2 regions of the Clostridium sp. CS1-1 genome follow, and region 1 is predicted to be linked to the other one. Evidence: riboswitches for the same ligand, from Rfam matches in the RefSeq annotation. Region 1 holds a riboswitch; the other holds the start of a gene.
The links. A riboswitch is a leader RNA that binds a small molecule or an ion and turns the genes downstream of it on or off. The one in region 1 is predicted to bind S-adenosylmethionine.

Region 1 (7,581 bases):
CGAGAAAATATCTGTTCTGGAGTTCCTTGTTCTACAATTTTTCCTCCATCCATAAATATAACTCTATCTGCAACTTCTTTTGCAAATCCCATTTCGTGAGTAACAACTACCATGGTCATGCCTTCTTTTGCAAGGTCTTTCATTACATTTAAAACTTCTCCAACAAGCTCAGGATCTAATGCTGATGTAGGTTCATCAAAGAGCATTATATCTGGGTTCATGGCAAGTGCTCTTGCTATAGCAACCCTCTGCTTTTGTCCACCTGAAAGCTTGGACGGATAATAATCAACTTTATCTTCAAGCCCCACCTTTGCTAAAAGCTTTTTTGCTCTTTCTAAAACTGCAGACTTATTTTCCTTCTTAACAATGATTGGTGCCTCTGAAACATTTTGGAGAGACGTCATATGTGGAAACAAATTGAAATTTTGAAAAACCATTCCCATCTTTGTAGTTATGCTTCTAATAGACTTCTTATCCTTTGGATTTAATTCTTCCCCTTCAATAACTACCTTTCCACCATCTATATCTTCCAAATGATTAAGACATCTTAAAAAGGTACTTTTACCTGAACCTGAAGGGCCAATAACAACTAAAACTTCCCCTTTTTTAACTTTGACATTTAAGTTCTCAAATACAGTAAGATTATTAAATTTCTTGGTTAAATTAGTGGCCTCTATCATATAACTCTTAGGTGAAAAATCTATATAATTATTTTGAATTGCACTTTCCATAAGCTTGTTCCTCCTTTTCTTAGAATATATTAATAAACTGATAACTTTCTTTCAAATAGCGAGAATACTCCTGTAAATATGGTTGTCATTACTAGATACAACAAGCCAGCTGTTAAAAACACTTCGATAGGTTTAAAAGTTGTAGCATACATTTGCTGTGCTGATCTCATAAGTTCCACCATAGCTATTGTTGACACTAATGAAGTATCCTTAAGCATTGCTATAAATTCATTTCCTACAGGTGGTATTATAACTTTAAAAGTCTGAGGAAGTATTATTCTTCTCATTGTATCTGTGTAAGTAAAACCTAAAGCCTTTGATGCTTCAAACTGCCCCTTATCAATGGATTGTATTCCCCCTCTTATTATTTCCCCCATATATGCAGCACAGTTCAATCCTAGTCCAATAACAGCTGCTTCAAAAGGTGTTAGCTTAATTCCTATGAAGGGTAGTCCATAATAGAAAAAGAATAATTGTAATAGTAATGGTGTTCCCCTGAATATCCATGTATAAAAACTCGAAATCCATCTTAATGCTCTATTTTTAGAAAGCTTTAAAAGCGCTAGAAAAATCCCAAGTATTGTTCCCATAATTAGAGTAATAACTGTTAGCTCAACCGTCATTACACTCCCCTTTAATAGGATAGGCAATGTATTCTTTATTGCAACCATATCCAACAAAATCACGACCTTTCAATTTTTTAACTCCTTAGCTCCTTATCTTTATCATGTAATAATTATACATCTATTATTATAATTATGCAATAACTTATTACAAAAAAGAATAAAAAAAATTGAGAATGCTTAAAATTTACTCATTCTCAATTTCTTATTATTTATTATTTCTATGTTTAATCATTATTTCCCTAAACAACTCTGCAGTCGTAGGTGGCGTATATGATATAGCATTAGCTCCCGCCTCAATTGTTTCCTTTACGCTCTCTTCTGTCTTTCCACCAGTAGCCATTATGGGAAAATTAGGATAAGCTTCTCTTATTTTTCTTACTACTTGTGCTGTTTCTTTACCGGCAGATACATTAAATATGGTAACTCCTGCTTTTATTCTTTCTTCAAAATTTTCATTTTCCGACACCACTGTAACCACAATTGGTATATCTATTGTGTCCCTCACAGCTGATACTACCTCGTTAGAAGTTGGAGCATTTACAACAACACCCATTGCACCCTTAAACTCCGCATCTAGCGCTAGGTTAACTACTCTCTTACCCATAGTAAGTCCACCGCCTACGCCACAAAAAACAGGTACATCTGATGCAGCTAGTATTGCTTCTGTAATTACAGGTTGTGGAGTAAATGGGTATACAGCTATTATTGCATCGGCATTAGTGTTTTTTATAACTGCAACATCAGTTGTAAATAAAAAAGATTTTAATCTTTTACCAAAAATCTTTATACCACTTGCACCTCTTATTGCTTCCGGAACAACTATTATTTTATCTCTAAGAGTTCCCTTTATTTCTGGAACAAATTTACTTATCTTCTCCTTCATTTCTACCTCCAAAAAACCCAATTATTATATTATTTTATACTAATTAATAAAAATATTCCATATAAATATTTTTATTAATTAGTATGGAACAGTTCACATCTTTATGTATTATAATACATAAAAACTGTGAACAGCCCCTTACACGTTTGGTTTAACTCCGATCAATTACCTGTCGACTAAAAATCATGTAGTAGCTGCATTTCATAGCTTTAGCTAAAAATTTCTTCAGCAATCTTAACTGCATCTCTAGCATCTCTAGCATAGAAATCTGCGCCTATCATTTTTGCATATTCCTCATTGAGCACTGCGCCTCCAACCATAACCTTACAATCTAAATTATTTTTTCTTAAAGCTTCAATTGTCTTTTTCATATTCGCTACAGTTGTAGTCATAAGAGCACTTAACCCTACAAGTTTAATATTATATTCTTTTACCGCATCTACTACTTTCTCTATTGGCACATCTTTACCTAAATCTATAACCTCAAAGCCGTAGTTTTCTAGCAATACCTTTACAATATTTTTCCCTATATCGTGTATATCTCCTTTAACCGTTGCAACTACTATCTTTCCTTTTTCTATACTACTTTCTCCACTAGACAACATACTCTTTTTTATAACTTCGAATGACTTTTTTACTGTTTCTGCAGATTGTATAAGCTGTGGAAGGAAAATTTCTTTAGTTTCGTACATTTCTCCTACAATATCTAGTGCAGGTATAATATATGAATTTACTATTTCTATAGGTTCTTTAGTACTTAATAATCTTTCTGTACTTAAAATTGCTTCTTCTTCCATCCCGTCTATTATTATTTGTTTTAAATTTTTTGCTGCGGTGTTACTTTCTTTTATATAATTATCCTTATTTTTATCTACAGCATTCACACCATATTTACTAATATAATTCTTACCTTCTCTATCTATATTTGCGAGAACTTCAAAAGCATAGATAGTCGATTTCATTCCTTCATCAGCAGTATTTATAATTGGCATAGTAAGTCCTGCTTGAAGTGCCATAGTAAGGAAAGTTCTATTTAAAAGTCCTCTTTCCGGCATACCATAAGATACATTGCTCACACCAAGAACAGTATTAACTTCAAACTTTTCTTTTATAATCTTTATAGCCTTTATGGTTTCTAAAACATCTTTCTGTTGCGCCGAAGCCGTAAGTGCAAGACAATCAATAATTATATCTTTTTTGTCTATTCCATAAGTTTTAGCTGTATCTATTATCTTTTCAGCTATTTTGACTCTTTCTTCAAAGCTATCAGGTAGTCCTTTTTCATCAATAGTAAGAGCAATAACACAACCACCATACTTTTTAACTATAGGAAATACCTTTTTCATATTTTCTTCTTTTCCGTTTACTGAATTTATTATAGGCTTACCATTATAAACTCTGGCACCAGCCTCTAAAACTGAAGGTGTTGGACTGTCAATATCTATAGGTAACTGTACAACCTTTTGTACTGCTTTTACTGCTTTTATCATCATTTCTTTTTCATCTATTTCAGGAAGCCCTACATTTAGTCCTAATATAACTGCTCCTTCTTCCTTCTGTTTAATTGCTTCTTCTTGAATATAATTTACACTTTTTTCTTTTAACTCTTGTTTATATCTCTTCTTACCAGTAGGATTGATTCTTTCACCTATGATTGTTACTTTACCATCTAAAATTAAAGTTTCAGTAGCAGAACAAATTGCAGTATAGTTTTTAGGTTTGACCTCTACAGGTGTCAACTCTGCTAGCGCTTTTATGGATAATTCAATATAATTAGGATCTGTACCGCAGCATCCTCCAAAGATTTGCACACCCCTTTTAGCCATAATCTTTATATAGTCTGCGAATTCTTTTTGAGTTATATCATAAACAGTCTTTTCACCGTCATATCTTGGAAGTCCAGCATTTGGCTGTACCATTACAGGGATTGAGGAATATTTAAGAATTTCCTCGACTATAGGCATTAATTCCTTCGGCCCTAGTGAGCAGTTAACTCCAATAGCATCTACTCCAAGCCCCTCTAGTACAAATACCATAGTCTTTGGATCTGTTCCCATTAATGTTCTTCCGTTTTCTTGGAAGGTCATAGTACAAAATACCGGAAGAGAACTATTTTCTTTTGCTGCAAGTATTGCCGCTTTTGCCTCATACAAATCTGACATTGTTTCTATCAAAATTAAATCAGCTCCAGCTTTTTCTCCTACAATAACCTGTTTCTTAAATAATTCATAAGCACTTTCAAAACTTAAGGTCCCTGTTGGCTCCATAATTTGTCCTGTTGGCCCAATGTCAAGAGCTACAAGCTTATCACCTGCCGCTTTCCTAGAAACCTTGATTCCAGCAGTGATAACTTCTTCTACAGAATAACTTGAACTACTATACTTTAATTCATTTGCTCCAAAAGTATTTGTAATTATAACATCTGATCCCGCATCTATATACTGCTTATGTATTTTAAATATAATCTCTGGATTAGTTATATTAAGAGTTTCTGGTAATTCTCCTACCTTAAGTCCTTCTCGTTGAAGCATAGTTCCCATAGCTCCATCAAAGAAAATAAACTTATTCTTAAATAAATTTTTTAATATCACCTTAAGCACATCCTCTCACCATACTAATAAGTCTATTATAAGTTTTTTTAGATTGTATTTACAGCTTTACGAATACCTTCTATATTTTTTACAATTCTTCTCGCAATATCTGGTTTATTCATTGAATATAAGTGTATTCCCTGAATACCATTTGCAACTAAATCTGATATTTGTTCTGTAGCATAAGCTATTCCTGCTTCAGCTAAAGCCTCCTTTGAATTTTCATATTTATACATAATTCTCTTTATCTTATCAGGTATATTTGCACCCGAAAGCAATGCTATTCGGTCTATTAAAGCTTTATCCACAGCTGGCATGATACCTACAATAATAGGAACATTAATATTATACTTATATAGCTTTTCTTTGAATTCGTAAAATTTATTATTATCAAAGAAAAGCTGAGTAATTAAGACTTCCGCTCCACAGTCCACCTTTTCTTTAAGATGCTTTATTTCACCATCTATGTCTTTGTACTCTAAATGTCCTTCTGGATAAACCGCTGCAGATATACAGAAATCTCTCCTTTCTTTCAATTCACAGATTAAATCTTTAGAATTCTTATAATCTAAATTATCTTTTGCTATAAATTTTTTTGGTATATCTCCTCTTAGAGCGAGAACATTGTTGATATTATTATTTTTAAGTTCTCCTAAAATGCTTTTAATCTCCTCTCTCGTAGAAGTTACACAGGTCAAGTGGACTACTGATTCTATATCAAATTTATTTTTTATATCTGAAACTAACTTAATTGTCCTATCCTTACTACTTCCCCCAGCTCCATAAGTTACACTTATGAAATCTGGATTTAGTTCTTTTAGCTCCTCAATAGTTCTATACATACCATCTAACGATTTATCCTTTTTAGGTGGGAATATTTCAAATGATAAGGTTAATTTCTTATTCGACAATATATCTTTTATAAACATTTACTACCTCCGATCATACAATAAATATACATTTTTTCTCAATCTCTTCATATAGATGAACAACTTCAAATCTAGACTTATGAACATAAACAATTCCCTCAATTTACTCGGTTCTAGCACATTCATAAGTCAAAGTTTGAATTGCGATATCTATATAGATATACAAATTAGAAGTTTGACCTATACAGAGGGATATATTAGTGATTCTGAAGCACATTTAAATACTTTTTTGTGAGTCTTAGCGAGGTTACAAGGAAAAGCTTAGAACTTCGATATGTCTGAGCGACAGCGAGTTTATCGAAGTTCTTGGCTTTTCCTTGTAGCCAAGCTTTAGACGAATTAAAAAGTATTTATGGTGCAGAAGAATCGCTAATATATCCCGGAGTGTACGTCTATCTTTGTGTTGTTTTATCTATAATTTAAAAGAGCTGCTTTTCCATAAGAAAAGCAGCTCTAGAAATTCTCTCAAATATTCTTAGGCCGTTCTTCTTATCTGTCAGAATAACCATTATTCTGCAGGAATTGACACCGATACATTCAAAATAAAATGCCGGTTGTCGGGTTTCATAGGGCCAGTCCCTCCACCACTCTTGATAAGAAAACTATATTCAATTACATTTTATGTAATCATAATACTTTTTAAAAAGCTTGTCAATATATAATTACTTAGCTTATTAAATTTTTTAAACCGCTTAAAATAACTATAATTCAAGTAATTAGAGAATCCTTGAACTTTTTTATAGTCGAACATATAAAATAATTATATTAATCACTAGTCCATATTATTCCTCATGGTATTCTTAGCCTGAAAGTAGTATAAAAAACTTTTATGACTGAAACTTTAGAATTATCCGCACTTCTATGCAAGTTGATTTCAATATAATTTCAAAAACTTTTTTTAGGGTATTGACATCATATTCTAATATTTGGTATCATAATCTCAATCGAATACGGAACTTCTTATCCAGAGAGGCGGAGGGACTGGCCCTACGATGCCCGGCAACCTGAATATATATTCAACGGTGCTAATTCCAGCAGGTGAAAACCTGAAAGATGAGAAGCATGAAGATTAAAACTTCTTGTGTCTCATTTGCACGAGAAGTTTTTTATTTTACCAAATATTAGAATCTAATAACTTATATCGAATTCTCAACATAGAAGTTCCGTTCAAATATTAAACTTTAATTATTTAAGGAGGAATTTATTATGACAAGAAAATTAAGATTTGACACTATTCAAGCACATGGAGGACATACACCAGATGCAAGCAGCAAATCAAGAGCGGTTCCAATTTATCAAACATCATCTTATGTTTTTGATAGCGTGGAACATGCTGCTAACTTATTTGGTCTTTCAGAAGTTGGAAATATCTATACAAGGTTAACGAACCCGACCACAGCTGTATTAGAAGAAAGAGTTTCTCAGCTTGAGGGTGGAGTTGGTGCCGTGGCTACTGCGTCAGGAATGGCCGCAATTACTTATGCAATAACAAACATTGCAGGTGCTGGAGATGAAATAGTGGCTGCTGCTACACTTTATGGAGGAACATATACTTTATTTTCCCACACTTTTAAAAACTTTGGAATTAAAGTTAATCTTGTAGACCCAGATGAACCTGAAAACTTTGAGGCTGCTATAACTGAAAAGACAAAGGCAGTATATATAGAAACCATAGGAAATCCAGGGATAAACCTTGTTGATATCCAAGCCGTTGCAGATATTGCACATAAGCATGGAATTCCTCTAATAGTAGATAACACTTTTGCATCACCTTATCTTTGCAGACCAATTGAATTTGGTGCAGATATAGTAGTTCATTCT
Region 2 (7,581 bases), 310 kb from region 1:
ATTCATGCTATTTCCAAATAGGATTCAGAATAGCAAGGATATACTAAAACAGAACATTAATTTGGTAATAAATAAAGATAGGAGTAGTAGTAATGATAAAAAAGCAAGTAAGGAAAAAGGTGAGGATGACTTAGATTCTAAAAATATCAAAAATCTAAGTCAGTTTCTAATAACTGATAAATACAAGAAATTTAAAATGGAAACACTAGGTAAACAAATAAGTCGGGATAAAGTTGACTTTTTTTATGAGAATATAGGTTATAATTCTAAAAATGAGAAAAGTGATAGTAATATGAAGATAGCTAATGAAGAAATTAAGAAGAAAAATGATAAGAATTCCGTTACAGTAAAGCAAGATATTAAAAATAAGAAAAAAGAAGAAATAGCTGTATTCAATTATTCAGAGAATGGAAATATTCACAGTTTAACAGATTCGGATAAATCTAAGTTGATGTCTGTATCAAGTAAGCTATCAGTAGTTGATTATCAGAAAGTAAAAGAATATCTTATAAAAGCAGATAATAGCGATATAAGAGATGTTATGAAATTACTTAAAGAAAGACTATCAGATAAAGAATATGATAAAATTAGATATATTGAAAGTAAGCTTGCAATCAATGAAACGATAGAGCAATAGTAAAACTGGGACAAAAAAGGTACTTGTGCCTATAGATTGTCACAGTTTATTTTTTATTTATCTTTCTATAACCCTTATGCAGCAAGGCCATAAGCCGAGGACATTAATTTAAAAAGATATTAGAGAGATTTAGAAAAAATAATCATCTAGTAATTATTAAATTGTATTTATCCGATGACTACCCGCTCTTTACTCCCTCGCACTCTGTGAAAGCGACTATCACCAAATCAGAGATTTGGGATATCTGCTTTTCTACAAGGGTACGTTGCGAGCGGCTACGTCCCTGGATAACGATTTCTAAGCATCAGGTGGAGTTAAAACTCCATCTGATGCCAAGAACTCTGTTTATGTAAAATGTTCTGTGTCGACAAGTTATTATAATTTAAGATAAAAATAAAAATGAATTAGTGAGAAAAAATTAGAAATACATAGTAATTTAAAGAAATTACAGCTAAATATTGGTTAAATGAGCTTATATGGGGTTGAAAATATTCTTATAACATTGTATACTAATCCATGTCAGATCGGTTGAGAAACAAACCGACAGAACAAGATAAGCTGGCATAGCTCAGCAGGTAGAGCAACTGACTTGTAATCAGTAGGTCGCGAGTTCGATTCTTGCTGCCAGCACCAAGCAAATATGGAGGAATTCCCGAGTGGCCAAAGGGGGCAGACTGTAAATCTGTTATCATTGATTTCGATGGTTCGAATCCATCTTCCTCCACCATAATAAGGGCGCATAGCTCAGCCGGGAGAGCACCTGCCTTACAAGCAGGGGGTCACAGGTTCGATCCCTGTTGTGCCCACCAAAAGTTAATATTAATAAGCTGGCATAGCTCAGCAGGTAGAGCAACTGACTTGTAATCAGTAGGTCGCGAGTTCGATTCTTGCTGCCAGCACCAAGTAAATATGGAGGAGTTCCCGAGTGGCCAAAGGGGGCAGACTGTAAATCTGTTATCATTGATTTCGATGGTTCGAATCCGTCCTCCTCCACCATAAGTAAAGCACTTTTTAAGTGTTTTATTTTTTTTAGACATAATGCATTTTACTTTAAAAAATACATAGTACATAATATAAAATTGAATATAACTCTTATCAAGAGAGGTGGAGGGAAAGGGCCCGATGAAACCCGGCAACCAGCTTTAAAGCTAAGGTGCCAATTCCTGCAGTAATGATCTGCAAGATAAGAGAGTTGTTAAGCTATTTAACCTCTTCTTATAGAAGGGGTTTTTATTTTTAATTTTAAAAGTTTTAAAGGAGGCAAAGTGATGAGAAGATTATTTACTTCAGAATCAGTTACAGAAGGACATCCAGATAAAATTTGTGATCAGATTTCAGATTCTATTCTTGATGCTATATTAGAAAAAGACCCAAATGGAAGAGTAGCTTGCGAAACAGCAGTTACTACAGGTATGGTTATGGTTATGGGAGAAATATCAACTAACTGTTATGTTGATATCCCAAGATTAGTTAGAAAGACTATAGAAGAAATAGGATACACTAGAGCTAAATTTGGATTTGACTGTGATACATGCGCGGTTCTTACTTCAATAGATGAACAGTCATCAGATATAGCTATGGGAGTTGATGAAGCTCTAGAGTCTAAAATGGGACAAATGGATAAAATGGAAGCTGTAGGTGCAGGAGATCAGGGAATGATGTTTGGTTTTGCTACAAATGAAACACCTGAATATATGCCTATGCCAATAAGTCTAGCTCATAAGCTTTCAAGAAGATTATCTGAAGTAAGAAAAAGTGAAACTTTAACATACTTAAGACCAGATGGAAAAACACAAGTTACTGTGGAGTATGAAAATGATAAACCAGTTAGAGTTGATGCAATAGTTATATCAACTCAACACGATCCAGAGACAACTCGTGAACAAATAGAAAAAGACATGTTAGAGCATGTAATAAAGCCTGTTATACCAGCAAATCTTTTAGATGATAATACTAAGTATTTTATAAATCCAACAGGAAGATTCGTTGTTGGAGGCCCACAAGGAGATGCAGGATTAACTGGAAGAAAAATAATTGTTGATACTTATGGTGGATATGGTAGACATGGCGGTGGAGCATTCTCGGGAAAAGATCCAACTAAGGTTGATAGATCTGCTGCATATGCTGCAAGATGGGTTGCTAAAAACCTTGTTGCTGCTGGAGTTGCAGATAAGCTAGAAATACAAGTTGCTTATGCTATAGGAGTAGCTAAACCTGTATCTATTACTGTTGATACTTTTGGAACAGGTAAAATAGATGATGGTAAGATCATAGAAATAGTAAATAAGGTGTTTGATTTAAGACCTGCTGCTATAATAAATGAATTAAATTTAAGAACACCGATATACAAACAAGTTGCAGCTTATGGACATTTTGGAAGAACTGATGTAAATGTTCCATGGGAAGGTTTAAGTAAAGTTGAAGAAATAAAGAAATATTTATAGTAAAAAAACTCTTATGCTTGTGCATAAGAGTTTTTTTACTAGTTAAGAATTAAGAGTGAAGAGTTGAAATTTTAAATTCTAACTCTCAACTACTAACTATAAAAAATATGTTATAATTAAAATAAAGTGAAAGTGAAACACAAAAAAGAAATAGGAGCGAGCTTATGCAAGAAATACAGGGTGTTGTGGAAGATATAGTATTTCAAAATGAGGAAAATGGTTACGTAGTGTCTAGGGTTAAAAGTGGAAAAGAAACTATAACAATAGTTGGTTGTATACCATACATAACTGAAGGTCAAAATCTAAAATTGGGTGGTGAATGGGTATTACATCCGCAATTTGGTCAGCAGTTTAAGGTATCCTCATGTGAAGAAATAGTGCCAAGTTCTATTTTAGGGATTGAAAGGTACTTAGCCTCTGGAATAATAGCAGGTATAGGCCCTGTTACTGCTAAGAAAATTGTTGAAAAGTTTGGAGATAGAACCTTAGAGGTATTAGATAATGATATAGAAAGATTAAAAGAAATAGATGGTATTGGTCAAAAAAAGATAGCTTTAATATGTGAGTCCTATTCCAAACAAAATGAAGTGAGAAATGTAATGATTTTTCTGCAGACATATGGAATTACTCCAAATCAGTGTGTAAAGATTCATAAAAGATTTGGGGCTGAATCCATAAAGATTGTGAAGGAGAATCCTTATATATTAACTGAGGAAATATCTGGTGTAGGATTTAAAACTGCAGACAAAATTGCAAGAAGTTTAGGAATAGATTTAAACTCTCCTTTTAGAATACAAAGTGGAATAAGATATTTAATAAATCAATTTTGTGGACTTGGAAATACCTATATGCCGTTTGAAAATCTCTTGAAAGAAGGAATAGACATACTAGCAGTATCAAGAGAAGAAATTGAAGAAAACATATATGAAGCACAAATCAATGGGAAAATAAAAATCGAAAAGTTTGAGAATAAAATATGTGTTTTTTCGATTCCGTATTATTATTCTGAAATTGCAGTAACAAAAAAAATTCTTTCTTTAGCGTTTAGCAAGTATGACGATACTGGAGTATCTGTAGATAAAGAAATAAAAGAGTTTGAAACAAGTAATAGTATAAGATTTGCACCATCACAAAAAGAAGCGATTAAAGGTGCTATAGAAAATGGAGTGGAAATTATAACAGGAGGGCCAGGTACAGGTAAAACCACTATAATAAACTGCATAACTGAAATATTTGAAAAATCAGGCCTTAAAGTATACATGGGAGCTCCTACAGGGAGAGCTGCTAAGAGGATGACTGAAGCCACAGGTAAAGAGGCTAAAACAATACATAGGCTTCTAGAGATGGGGATAAGTGAAGAGGATGAAAGTCTTCTTTTATCCAGGGGAGAAGAAGTGCCTCTAGAGTGTGATGTAGTTATAATTGATGAAGCTTCAATGATAGACATAATGCTTATGAGTAATCTTTTAAAGGCGTTATCTCTCGGAACTAGATTAATAATTGTCGGAGATGTGGATCAGTTACCATCAGTTGGTCCTGGAAACGTACTTAGAGATTTAATTGAAAGTAATAGTATAAAAGTAGTAAGGCTAAATGAGATATTTAGACAATCGCAGGAAAGTATGATTGTTATGAATGCTCATAAGATTAATGCTGGGGAAATGCCTGTATTAAATCAAAGGGATAAGGATTTCTTTTTCATAAGGTGTGAAGAGCCAAATAAGATAAAAGATACGTTAATATCTCTTATCAATAGCAGGCTTCCAAATTTCAACAAGAGCTGGGATAAGACGAAGCATATTCAAATTCTTTCGCCGATGAGAAAAGGACTTTTAGGTGTATCGAATTTAAATAAGGAACTTCAAGATATTTTAAATCCTAAGGATGAGAGTAAAAAGGAAAAAGAATTTAAGGATATGATTTTTAGGGTTGGTGACAAAGTGATGCAGACTAAGAATAACTACTCTTTGAAATGGGTTAGGGTATTTGGAGAAGGCGAAAAAGAGGGAGTAGGTATTTTTAACGGGGATGTCGGATACATAGAATATATAGACGAAGAAAAGCAGACACTAGCGGTAATATTCGATGAAGAAAGAGAAGTAATTTATGAAAATATATACCTAGATGAATTAGATTTAGCTTATGCAATAACAATTCACAAGAGTCAGGGAAGTGAATTTCCGGTGGCTATTATTCCTATATTTATGGGTCCCCCACTACTTATGAATAGAAATTTGCTTTACACGGCGATAACGAGGGCAAAACAGCTAGTAGTTTTAGTTGGAGATATAAAGGCAACTAAGTTTATGATAAATAATAATAAGAGCTTTGAAAGATATTCATTATTGAAACATAGAATAATGGATATAATGGAGAGTGAAGAGGATGTTGTTATTCAGGAAGAGAAACTTAAGTGAAGAAAAAGATAGATTTAATAATAGTATACTAAATTGGGGGATGAGTAATGAGCGATTTCTAAACGTAGTTTCACCCCCATATAATTCAGCAGGTATATTTCTTAAGTTATTACTTTACTATGTAAAGATCGGAAAAAGAGTAGTATATATTACTAATGAAGATTCAGACAAGGTAAGTATACTTGATTTTATAAAAAGGTATACAAGTTTTAGAGATTATACTTATATAAGAAATTCAGAGATAAGTATTAATTCAATGCTTAAGATATGCAACTTCAGTAATGCAATTAACCTGCAAGAAAGGTTTGATTTAATAATATATGATGATGTGAATAGTTTTCCTATGCATAGTAAATATGAAATCTTAGATTTGATATCAAAAATTTCTAAGGATAATACTAAGGTTATAGTGTATTCTATCGAAGGTATATTAAATTGTGGACGAGAAATTGTATTGCCGATAAAGGATAGCAGAGTTCCAATAATAGAGCCAAGAATTATATTAACAAGAATTGATATAAATAAAGATATACCTTTTGTTATATATGATTATTTAAAATGGTCAATAAGTTCTGATAGGAAAGTAGTTATATGTGTTCCGGATGAAGAAAGATTAGAAAATGTTTATTACTATATTAGAACTTACTGTAAGAACATAAGTAGGAATGTAACTTGTTATATGAAGGATAAATCAGGCAAAAGGATACTTTCAAATTTTGAAAAAATAAAAAGTTCGGTAATTATAACTAACGACTTTGAGAATATTTTTAATAATGTAAAAAACATGGATATAATGGTTTACTTTGCTGATGACTTTGAATTTGATTATAAGAAGCTTACTTATTTCTGTGGTAGTGTGAATAGAGGAGAAAAAGATTCGAAAGGAGAAGTTATATTTTTAGCAAATGAAGAAACAAGCGATATGGAAAAAGCAAAAGATATAACTAGAAATTTTAATAAAGAAGCATGGGAAATGGGATTGTTAAGAATTTAAAATTTATATGGGATTGTATACTACAGGTAATATACTCAAATGATGATGGGTGTGTTGTATGTGGGGAAGAATTTTATGAAGATAAAATAATTTGTAATAAATGCGAAAAAAATATAAAATTTTGCAATGATATTTTTAAGATAGAAAAGAATAATATCGAATTTAACTGTTATAGCGTAGCATATTATTCAAGTGTTATGATGGAGCTAATATTGAGATTGAAGTATAAAAATGATTTCAGGTCAGGAGAAGCTATCGCCGAATATATGAAGAGTGTAGTATTAAATAAAAGTATAGATTTTGACATAATAACATATATTCCTATGACTAAAAAGTCTTTAAAAAAGAGAGGCTATAATCAGAGTGAATATTTAGCTAAGAAAATAGGAGAACTACTAAATAAGCCAGTAATTCCTTGTTTTATTAAGATTAAGGAAACAAAAGACCAAATTGGACTAAATGGAAATGAGAGATGGAATAATGTATATGGCAGTTTTGATGTCATAAATAAAAATAATATAATAAGTAAAAAAATTTTGCTTATAGATGACGTTATAACCACTGGTGCTACTGCGTTTTACTGTGCAAGTGAGTTAACGAAAAATAAAATAAATAAAATTACTATATTGACTGCTGCAAAAAGTAATGTATAATTTATTATATATTAAGTTAGGTTTGTGGTTGAAAATCGATGCTAGTCGCAGGCAAAACGATCCACGTAAGTTAAATAAAATGTTTAATGAGCATGGTGCGGTTTAGAGGTAAGTCCTGCCGTCTTAAAAGACGAGAGAGTCAGTAGTGAGAGGTTAATTCCGGGTAGCAAAATCTCCAGCAGGCGAGTGTGGGGTCAAAAACCAGGTCAACTAGCTTAATATCTAAAATTAAAGTTCTTAATCTAAAAAGATTAAGAACTTTAATTTTTTTTTGAGTTTTGAACATAATAATAATGTAAGTACAAATGAGTTGATAAAAAATCTTAATAAATAATCATGAGAGTTTGTACAATATTTTGTTAATTCGCTCTTTATACTCTTGTATTTTGATGTAAAGAGTATTAAAATAGAGTTAACAGTTAGTTAAACCTATACT

Region 2: it holds a riboswitch for S-adenosylmethionine, as region 1 does, so the genes downstream of both, metK (methionine adenosyltransferase) here and metF (methylenetetrahydrofolate reductase [NAD(P)H]) in region 1, are expected to answer to the same signal.

The regions. Positions count from the first base shown of each region.
Region 1 covers NZ_CM148680.1:463,779-471,359, reverse strand. The annotation lists gene AC0N0V_RS02040 (amino acid ABC transporter ATP-binding protein) at 1-731, opposite strand, end outside; gene ehuC (ectoine/hydroxyectoine ABC transporter permease subunit EhuC) at 761-1,408, opposite strand; gene AC0N0V_RS02030 (hydrolase) at 1,563-2,240, opposite strand; gene AC0N0V_RS02025 (homocysteine S-methyltransferase family protein) at 2,450-4,831, opposite strand; gene metF (methylenetetrahydrofolate reductase [NAD(P)H]) at 4,879-5,760, opposite strand; SAM riboswitch class I at 6,247-6,360, opposite strand; SAM riboswitch class I at 6,718-6,820, shown strand; gene AC0N0V_RS02015 (O-acetylhomoserine aminocarboxypropyltransferase/cysteine synthase family protein) at 6,967-7,581, shown strand, end outside.
Region 2 covers NZ_CM148680.1:152,096-159,676, forward strand. The annotation lists gene AC0N0V_RS00740 (hypothetical protein) at 1-637, shown strand, start outside; tRNA gene AC0N0V_RS00745 (tRNA-Thr) at 1,195-1,270, shown strand; tRNA gene AC0N0V_RS00750 (tRNA-Tyr) at 1,280-1,364, shown strand; tRNA gene AC0N0V_RS00755 (tRNA-Val) at 1,371-1,446, shown strand; tRNA gene AC0N0V_RS00760 (tRNA-Thr) at 1,464-1,539, shown strand; tRNA gene AC0N0V_RS00765 (tRNA-Tyr) at 1,549-1,633, shown strand; SAM riboswitch class I at 1,727-1,827, shown strand; gene metK (methionine adenosyltransferase) at 1,906-3,081, shown strand; gene recD2 (SF1B family DNA helicase RecD2) at 3,246-5,498, shown strand; gene AC0N0V_RS00780 (hypothetical protein) at 5,467-6,492, shown strand; gene AC0N0V_RS00785 (ComF family protein) at 6,465-7,145, shown strand.